2 regions of the Sutcliffiella sp. NC1 genome follow, and region 2 is predicted to be linked to the other one. Evidence: riboswitches for the same ligand, from Rfam matches in the RefSeq annotation. Region 2 holds a riboswitch; the other holds the start of a gene.
What was found. A riboswitch is a leader RNA that binds a small molecule or an ion and turns the genes downstream of it on or off. The one in region 2 is predicted to bind glycine.
Positions count from the first base shown of each region.

Region 1: it holds a riboswitch for glycine, as region 2 does, so the genes downstream of both, O1A01_RS09035 (alanine/glycine:cation symporter family protein) here and gcvT (glycine cleavage system aminomethyltransferase GcvT) in region 2, are expected to answer to the same signal.

Region 1 covers NZ_CP115153.1:1,758,984-1,764,274, reverse strand. The annotation lists gene O1A01_RS09040 (glycosyltransferase family 2 protein) at 1-556, opposite strand, end outside; gene O1A01_RS09035 (alanine/glycine:cation symporter family protein) at 748-2,223, opposite strand; glycine riboswitch at 2,289-2,377, opposite strand; glycine riboswitch at 2,381-2,480, opposite strand; gene O1A01_RS09030 (hypothetical protein) at 2,774-2,926, shown strand; gene O1A01_RS09025 (hypothetical protein) at 3,091-3,441, shown strand; gene O1A01_RS09020 (peptide-binding protein) at 3,507-5,126, opposite strand.
Region 2 covers NZ_CP115153.1:3,369,676-3,374,966, reverse strand. The annotation lists gene O1A01_RS17640 (YqhG family protein) at 1-734, opposite strand, end outside; gene O1A01_RS17635 (DEAD/DEAH box helicase) at 712-2,409, opposite strand; glycine riboswitch at 2,665-2,759, shown strand; glycine riboswitch at 2,763-2,853, shown strand; gene gcvT (glycine cleavage system aminomethyltransferase GcvT) at 2,971-4,074, shown strand; gene gcvPA (aminomethyl-transferring glycine dehydrogenase subunit GcvPA) at 4,088-5,291, shown strand, end outside.

The sequences.
Region 1 (5,291 bases), 1.6 Mb from region 2:
GAACAGCTGGTTTCGTTAAGATAGTGTCTGCATCAAGAGTAATAATTAAAGGGGTATCAACCATGGCTAATGCTCGGTTAAGAGCAAAATTTTTACCCGGTTTTTCTTCATATATAACCTTTAAATCAAGATTATATTCCTGACCCGCTTTTAATGCCACACTACTAGTTAGGTCTTTCGATGCATTATCAATTACAATAATGTTCATATCTCCTTTATAATCTTGTTTAGCAATATGACGTATGGTATCACTAATTCCCTTTTCCTCATTTTTACAGGAAATAAAAATGGAAACGGGCTCTGTTGGATCGTGTACCTTAAATTTTGGTTGATTATCAAAGAAAAGACTAAATACCAAAAATGCATTTAAATATCCAGGTAAATAGGCAATTCCAGCGATTATTATAATCGAAGGAATTATTCCAATTACTTGTCCTAATTCTTTTATCCAAGGTAAAGAAATAAAAACCGAAAATAAGAACCACAAAAAAGCGAATACATGGCAATACCAGAACTTCCTAACAACTGGAATATAATAGTTTTTTTTAGTTTCCATCCCAAATCACCTATTAATAGTTTCACCAAAGGGGATGTTTTTATCATTAATAATTTATGAACACGAAAACAGGAAACTTTAAATAGGTAGGGGTTACTTTTTATGCTAGAGGCCTGAACAACACCTTTTTTAATAATAAGCTTAAAGTTAAATGAAAACCGCCCCATTAACCACAGGGCGGCTTTCTTCTATTATGATACTTTCTGTTCTTCTTTTTTATCCTCAGTTTGTTCATACCCATCAGCCCAAAAGTCTGCGTTTTTAATTCCTAGTTTCGTAGAATTAAAGGTTGGGTCGAGGCCTTGTTTTTTCTGTCTTTCATAGTCTTTTAACGCTAGTAAAGCTGGTTTAGATAGCAATAGAATGGCGATTAAGTTGAGCCATACCATTATTCCAAGACCGATATCCCCGAGTGTCCAAGCTAAACCTGATTCTTTTACAGTACCGTAATAAGTCGCGGCAAGAAGGACTAGTTTTAAAATGGTAGACGCGATTTTGCTAAATCTTTGATTAACAAGATAGGCAAGATTCGTTTCCGCTATATAGTAATACGCCATAATCGTAGTGAAGGCGAAGAAAAATAGTGCGATTGCGATAAATGGTGAACCGAATGTAGGGAAGACAGATTCTACTGCTACTTGCGTGTAGCCTGTCCCTTCTTCTACGCCAGTAATGTTTTGTACAACATATTCTCCCGTTCCTTCGTCCATCGTGTTGTATGCGCCTGTGAATAAAATCATCAAAGCGGTGGATGTACAAACTAGGAAGATTCCGATATAAATAGAAAAAGCTTGTACCAGTCCTTGTTTAACAGGGTGAGAAACTTCCGCAGCAGCTGCTGTGTGAGCACCTGTTCCTTGCCCGGCTTCGCTCGCATAAAGACCACGTTTTACTCCCCATGCAATCGCAGAACCGATTATTCCGCCGAATATCGTATCAGCACCAAAGGCACTTGAAAAGATTAAGGAAAACACTTCTGGAACCTTGCTTATGTTAACGATAATAATTGAAAGTGTGACTAATATATACCCCATCCCCATAAACGGAATGACAACTTGGGTAACATTCGCGATACGTTTAATTCCACCGAATATAATTAAACCTAATATAATAATGAGAACAATCCCAGTAACCTTCTTATCAATCGAAAAGGCATTGTCAATCGCAATCCCGATCGAGTTCGATTGCACCCCAGGCATCAGGATGGCCATCGCGATTAAACTTGCGATGGAAAAAATAACAGCATACCATTTCCAACCTAGACCTTTTTCAATATAATAAGCAGGACCGCCACGGTATTCTCCGTCTTTTTTTTCTTTATAAATTTGCGCTAGCGTTGACTCGACGAACGCGGACGCTGCACCGACAAAGGCAATGACCCACATCCAGAAAACTGCTCCTGGACCTCCGTAGAAAATCGCCATTGCAGTTCCTGAAATGTTACCAACCCCAATACGGGCTGATAATGCTAAAGATAATGCCTGGAAGGAAGATACTCCTTCAGCTGAGCTTTTTCCGTTAAATAATAGTTTTCCCATTTCTTTCACGTGACGAATTTGTAGGAAATTACTACGAACTGTAAAATACAATCCTACAGCCACACAAAAGATGATCAACGGCGCACCCCATAATACATCATTGAGGTTTTTCATTAGTTGTTCCAACATACAATATTCTCTCCTTTTTTGTACAAGCAAAAAAGGACAGTAAGATGCCTTGTGACTTCACCCTGCTCTGTCCTTATACCTGAAAGTTTGACTTTATTGATAAAACAATAAAGCTTTCCCCTTTGGTGGTGTACTTCTTACACGCTCTCCAGAGGCGCGTCCAGTTGTGGTCCTTCTACCTGAGAGATTGGTTTCAAGGGTATTTTTTGAAACTTGCTCCTTCGGTGGCTTCGATTGCTCTCTCCCATAACTTTCATCCGCTTATTTTTTTATATGAAAGAATATTACTATCATTAGCATTACTTTGCAAATATAATTTTAGTATTTTATAAAAATAATAGAATTAACAAATGATCTAGTTTATGGAACATAGCAAGTTGCTGCTTAGCTACTACCCCTTCTACCGGGTATCGCCGACCATTGATAACGATTAGCTCATGAAAATTGTCTGGAAGTAAATGAAGCGACAAAAAAATTAGTCACACATACTATGACATTTCTATTTTTTTAGATATAATTACTTTCGTACTATTTAATAAAGGTGGTCACCATGACAAAGTGCCTAGACGGTGTATATTCTATTATTCTATACGAATTAACTAAACTAGTTGATGAGTATTATCGTTGCCCTGACCCTTGCATTAGGAATGAAATATATAAAGATATTCTTCTTTTAAGTGAAGCTGTTAACCAAGACTATTAGTTTTGGTTTTCTTTTTTGCTTGGCGTTTTAATTTTACATACTATTAATCTACTTCACTTTTTCATAGATAAATGTTGATTTATATGCCAACATACTTCCATGCCCTATCATTCACTCTAGTAAATGCATACTCTATCTTATGAAAATAAGGGAGGTTAAAAAATATGCAAGAAAATATCATCAATACTATTAGACAGTCTTTACTAGATAGTCTTTCTACTCTCACTCCTGGACATTATATTACGATCGTGGATGAAGAAGGCAGAACAAGGACATCTAGAGCTAGTGAAGAGATTTTACACCCAGGAGAAATTGGTGTTGTGTTTTGCTTACCTATTATAGGAGCGCCAACGAGAAGATTACCCGACGTCAATTTAGGACGAAACCAATACGTTAGGGCTTTTTGTGGATTAACGACAATTGATGTATTCTGTAGTCAAAGAATAAGTGGTCCTCCGACACGAACGGTTTCGATGAGAACAGGGGAGTTTTTCGTTATTACTTGTGAACGGTAAATAAGATTATACAAAAAACAGGAGGCTAGCATTCGCCTCCTGTTTTTTTAGACATGTAATCTAAATTACTCCGCTAACCACCAGTTTTTTATGTTATAAAAACCGTTACTTGGGTGAAACTCAAATCCTCCTAAGTTAATTGGTAGTGCATAATGTACGTTTGGATAGTATAAAAATGTATACGGTTGGTCTTCCGAGATTTGTTGGTATAGTTCGTGTAAAACTTCCAATCTTTTTTCATCATCTAAGATTTTTACGTTTTCCTCTAGTAATTGATCAACCTCTGGATTACTGTGTTGTGTATAGTTCAACCCTTGTTCTCTATGTTTGGAGTGGAAGTAATCCGTTTGATCTGGGTCTACCCCTAAACTCCATCCATTAATACATGCATCGTACTCATGTGCCATGTTTGCACTTACAAATGCGCTCCACTCGAGCACTTTAATGTTCACTTCAATACCAACTTCTTTTAATTGTTCTTGCGCAATTACCGCGATTTGTTCACGGGCTTTATTACCTTGGTTCACATTTAGTGTGAATTCGAATTTCTCTCCATCTTTATCAAGAATGCCATCTCCATCTGTATCTTCCCAACCCGCTTCCGCCAACAGAGCTTTAGCTGCTTCTAGGTCGTAATCAAATACAGGTACATCTTCCGTGTAAGACCAACTAACTGGACTTGCTGTAGAATTCGCTAGCTGACCATCACCTTCTAACACACTTTCAACAATTACTTCTCTATTCAAAGCGTGGGTTAATGCTTGACGAACTTTTTTATCTTGAAATAACGGATTTTTTTGATTCCAGCCGATATACGTATACGACAATCCAAGGCCAGATTGCAACTGAATGAGTCCTTGCGCTTCTAAATCTTGTGCAAGCATAAGGTCTTCTGATTGAACAGCAATGTGATGAATATCTCCTGTTTGCAGTTGAACCATTAACGAGTTCGCATCTGGAACAATTTTGTAAACGATAGAATCAAAATTAGGGCGACCGTCGTAATAGTCTTCATTTGCTTCTACTTTTATGTACTCTCCATCTTTCCATTCAACAAACGTGAATGGACCAGTTCCAATCGGCTCTTTCGTGTTAAATGGATGTTCCGCCAAATCGCCAATCGGCACATCTTCTAAAATATGTTTCGGTAAAATGTGATAACTCATCGTTGACAAAAATGGTGCATATTTTTCTGTTAGTGTAATTTGTACTGTATACGGATCAACAGCCTGTATGTCCTTAATTTGTTCAAAGTCAGATGCACGCGCACCTGCGTAATCGTCATGTAGTGGAATGCTATATGTAAATACAACATCTTCTGCGGTTAATTCTTCACCGTCATGAAATTTCACCCCTTCTTTCAAGTGAAAGGTCCAAGTTAAGCCATCTTCCGAAACATCCCAGTCCTCTGCTAAGTCTCCTTCAAACTCTAAACTAGTATTTGTTTTTACTAATCCGTTAAAAAGAAAACCCTGAATAGCACTACTTGTTGTATCAACGGAATATAAGGAATTAAAAATAGTAGGTGAACCGGTGCTTCCGATAATGAAGTCTCCACCATTAACAGGGTCCCCACTCACATTTTGGGTACCCTCATTTACTGTTCCAGTGGCACATCCAGTTAAAAATAAACTCATCGTAACTACTAAACTAGCAATACTTAAAATAATTTTTTTTGTATTCATGTAAAAATCCTCCTTCTGTTCTCCTCATTAAGATGATTTCAAAAAATAAGTTTAACGAATCCCCTCCTCTTAATAAGTAAAACGATATGTTTACTTGGTTTATTAGTAACAGACACCTACTTTTTTACCGATCTTCTTCCAAACAAAAAGCCCCTTTTCTAAGCA
Region 2 (5,291 bases):
TCATATTGTTCCTGTAATGCGATCATTTCCGTTTCGTATACTTCAGGCTTTTCCTCCAAATTCTCGTAAAAGTGATTGAGTAAATTCAAATCCTTTTGCCATCTTTCACGTGCCTCTTCTGCCCATGTATGATCATCGCTAGCAATAAACCCTCTTACGTAATGCTCCAATCTTGATAGCCCACTTTGCGGTTTAATGATTGGTGACATCGTAAAACAAAAGTCCGGAATTTTTGGAGTTACACTAATGTTTTTCATCTTTTCTTGGAATTGTTCGACAATTGCTCCGGAAATTAAATGGATGCCAAGAGATTTCAACATATCTTTTTTACGGTCACATTTATATGATATTTTCAAGTTTACATTTAACCAAGGGTGTAGTGCTAAATGTCCGTTAGGTGGGACTGTTTTTACATGTTCATAAAGACGAATGTAGTTACCTAATTTTCTCGTTGATTCAAAAATTTGACGAAGGCGAGGAGAGCCGAAATGAACGACATCTCCTTTAATATCATCAGGTGCTTCATTTTGATTCGTTATTAGCGTCAATTTCATTGGATTCGGAACGCCACCTGTTTTCTCTAAATAATGCCAGTAAAAGGGGCGATTCATTAATTCTTTATCCATTTCAATCGTCAGTTGCACGGTTAAATGGTGTTGCTCGTTTTCGATAATTTCGCAATTATTCGCAGTGAAATATCGTTCTAAATAATTATGAATCTCCTGCTGCTGCATGATTTAGTGACTCCTTTCGTAACTGATCGGCAAATTGGATTACCGATGATAAGTTTTCCATTTTAATTTTCATTTCTCCTTCAGACTTAGAGTTAAGAAGAATGTCTTCCATCTGATCTTCAAAATCTTTAATATCAAGCTTAGATAAAATTTCATCAAGCTCTCCAATAACCCGTTCGAATAGATGGATTTTTTCATATAATAGCTTTAAAATGTGTTCTTCCACGGTGTTTTTCGTTGCAAAGTTATAAATATGAACATCTTTTTCTTGCCCCAATCTGTGAATCCTACCAATTCGTTGCTCTAATCTCATCGGATTCCAAGGCAAGTCATAGTTAATAATATGGTTGCAAAATTGAAGGTTAATACCCTCACCACCAGCTTCGGTCGCAATTAATACTTGTACTCTGTTTTTAAAGAGCTCTTTCATCCAATCTTTTTTTCCTCGTTTAAATCCCCCGCGGAACGGTACAGACGTAATCCCATTTTGTTGAAGAAACCATTGTAAATAAAGCTGTGTTGCACGGTATTCCGTAAAAATAATAACTTTATCATCAATTTTTTGGATTAATTCTAATACTTTCTGAGCTTTAGAGTTTTCAGCTACTGCATCAATTTTTTCTTTTATATTATGAAGTACTGCTGGAACTTCATAATTTGGATCTTCTTTTGTCTTGCGCTCAACCATGTTTTTTAATGTGAAAAATACGGCTTCTCGACTACTACACGCTTCTCGCTGCAATGTCAAAATGGAAAATTGACTCGTAATAGGAAGTTCTTCATTATGCTTTAAATCACAAATTGTTTGATAAAGCTGTTGTTCTTGTTCGTTGAATTCTATTATGCAAGACTCCACATGTCGTTTTGGCCAATCAATACCTGTATCACCACGACGGTTTCGTATCATAACTTTATTCACTAGCTCTTTTAAATACTCATCATTTTCGAGTTTTCTCTCTTTCGCTTGGAATATTTCCTCAAAGTATTGTTCGCTTCCTAAATGTCCAGGCTTTAATAAAGAAACTAGGTTAAATATTTCTTCGACTTTATTTTGAATAGGTGTAGCTGTTAATAATAAACAAAACTTCTTTTTTAGCGCTTGCACAAACTCATAGTTTTTTGTTTTATTATTTTTTAGTTTATGAGCCTCATCAATAATGACCATATCGTATTGTTGTTCGAATATAATATCACGATGAGGGTTTCTTTTTGCGGTATCAATAGAAGAAACAACTACGTCACATTGTTCCCAAACATAGCTTTTTTTCTGGGCAATTGCAGGTATATAAAATTTTTGATTTAATTCAATCGCCCATTGCGAAACGAGTGATGCAGGTACTAATATTAGTACTTTTTTTACAAGGCCACGAATCATATATTCTTTTAGTACTAGACCAGCTTCAATCGTTTTGCCGAGCCCTACTTCATCAGCTAAAATTGCTTTTCCGTTCATTTCACCCACTACTTTTTTAGCTACTTCTAATTGATGGGGCAATGGAGTTAAGTTTGGTAAATAATTAGGAGCTTGTAACCCTTCAAACTGTTCAATCGCCATATGCTCCTCTGCTTCTAGTGCAAGCTGAAATAAATCAAAGTTCGACCAAGGACCATCATCCTCCATTCTTTTCATTAAATCTTCTTGCCAACTCGAGTCGAAGCTTATTTCTAAATTCATTGAAGAGCATCCTTTCTATATAAAAAATATTTTTTTACTGTAAATTTAATAATATGCTTATATGTAATCGTTTGCTTCGGAGAAAAGACGAACTTTATACTAGTAAAAAAATAAAAACGTTAAGGGATTTATTGTTGCCTTTTTATTAGTGTAAGTGGTAGGATAATAGTGAGTATTCGATAGAATGTTACAAATATTTATTTACTAATTTGATACATTCTATTATGACCCATTTTATCGTTAAATATGTAGCGAATGATGGCAAGGGGAGAGACTGTCAGTTTTAACAGCACCGAAGGAGCAAGCAAATTATTTGTGAATCTCTCAGGTAAAAAGACTCTTGCTGGACGCAACTCTGGAGAGCGTTCCATTATTAGGGAACCACCAAAGGGGAAAGCCTTTATTCGATACGAATAGGGTAAACTTTCAGGTGCAAGGACAGAGAACTCACTTTTACAAGGGGGGTTTCTGTCCTTTTTTGTTTTTATTAAAGAAACAAAAATCTCTATCAAATTGTTTAAAAAATGTAAATCTTTTAAAAATGTGAAGGGGGCCAAATCTGTGTCACAATTAAGTAGAACTCCAATATTTGACCTGTACAAAGAGTACGGAGGTAAGACAATCGATTTTGGCGGATGGGAATTGCCTGTCCAGTTTTCAAGTATTAAAGAAGAACACGAAGCGGTCCGTACGAAAGCTGGATTGTTCGATGTATCCCACATGGGCGAAATTGAAGTAAAAGGTACAGGAAGTCTTCGCTTTTTACAAAAAATGATGACAAATGACGTTTCCACAATGAAAGACGGTGGAGCGCAATATACAGCAATGTGCTATCCAAATGGTGGTACAGTAGATGATTTATTAATATATAAAAAGGCGGACAACGACTATTTACTAGTTGTTAATGCTGCGAATACAGATAAAGATTATGAATGGTTAATAGAACATATAACGGAAGATGTTGAAATAGTAAACATCTCTAGTAACGTTGCACAATTAGCACTTCAAGGTCCACTAGCAGAACAAACATTACAAAAGCTAACAGAGACTGATTTATCACAAATTAAGTTTTTTAAATTTATAGATGGTGTTAAAGTTGCTGGAGAAACTACATTAGTTTCTAGAACTGGCTATACAGGAGAAGACGGTTTTGAAATTTACTGTTCAAACGAGGCAGCTCCGAAACTATGGTCAGCTATTTTAGAAGCTGGTAAAGAATTGGGTGTACTTCCTATTGGTCTTGGTGCAAGAGATACACTTCGTTTTGAAGCAAATCTTGCTCTTTACGGTCAAGAATTATCAAAAGACATCACTCCAATTGAAGCAGGAGTTGGTTTTGCTGTTAAACCGAATAAAGAGGAAGATTTTCTCGGAAAAGCAGTTTTAAAAGAACAAAAAGAAAATGGTGCACCTCGTAAACTAGTTGGTATCGAAATGATCGATAAAGGAATTCCACGTCATGGCTATGAAGTATTTGTGGGTGATGAGAAAATTGGTGAAATCACTACCGGTACTCAATCACCAACATTAGGGAAAAATATTGGTTTAGCATTATTAAAAGCTGAATTCACAGAGCTTGGTCGTGAAGTAGAAGTACAAGTGAGAAAGAAACGTTTAAAAGCAGTGATTATAAAAACTCCATTTTATAAACGTCCGAAAAATTAAGGGGGAAGCTAACATGAAACATCGTTATTTACCGATGACAGAGACTGACCAAAAAGAAATGTTAGAAACAATTGGTGTTACATCAATTGATGAATTGTTTGCTGATATTCCAGAAAAAGTTCGATTTCAAGGAGAACTTAACATAAAAAAAGCAAAACCTGAAACGGAATTAATGAAGGAATTGCAGCAACTTGCAGATCAAAACAAAAACTTAAAGCAATATACATCATTTTTAGGTGCTGGTGTATACGACCATTACATGCCAGTTATTGTGGATCATGTTATTTCTCGTTCCGAGTTCTACACTGCTTATACGCCATACCAGCCTGAGATTTCTCAAGGTGAATTACAAGCCATTTTTGAATTCCAAACGATGATTTGTGAATTAACAGGAATGGAAGTAGCGAACTCTTCTATGTACGATGGAGCAACATCGTTGGCGGAAGCAGCAATGCTATCATGCGGTCAAACTCGAAAGAAAAAAGTATTAATTTCTAGCGCAGTTCATCCAGAATCGAAAGATGTTGTAAAATCGTACGCAAGTGGTCAATACGTAGAAGTAGTAGAGGTCCCTTCTGTTGACGGTGTAACAGACCTTGAATCTTTAAAAGAGTTAATGGATAGTGACGTGGCAGCAGTACTTGTTCAATATCCTAACTTCTTTGGACAAATCGAAAAACTGAAAGATATTGAAGAAATAGTACATGCAGAAAAAGCTATGTTCGTTGTTTCGTCTAACCCACTTTCTTTAGGTGCGTTAACACCTCCAGGTAAACTAGGGGCAGATATCGTTGTTGGAGATGCGCAACCATTCGGTATTCCAACACAATTCGGTGGACCACATTGTGGTTACTTTGCTGTAACATCTAAATTAATGAGAAAAGTACCTGGCCGTTTAGTAGGTCAAACAGTAGATGAAAAAGGTCAACGAGGCTTCGTATTAACATTACAAGCGCGTGAACAACATATTCGTCGAGATAAAGCGACTTCTAATATTTGTTCAAATCAAGCATTAAATGCACTAGCTGCATCTGTTGCGATGACAGCCCTTGGGAAACAAGGTGTAAAAGATATGGCTACCCAAAATATACAAAAAGCTCATTATGCGAAACAACAGCTTGAGCAGCGCGGTGTTCAAATAGCATTTTCGGGACCATTCTTCAACGAGTTTGTAGTGAGCTTAAATAAACCAATTGAAGAAATAAATGAACATTTAC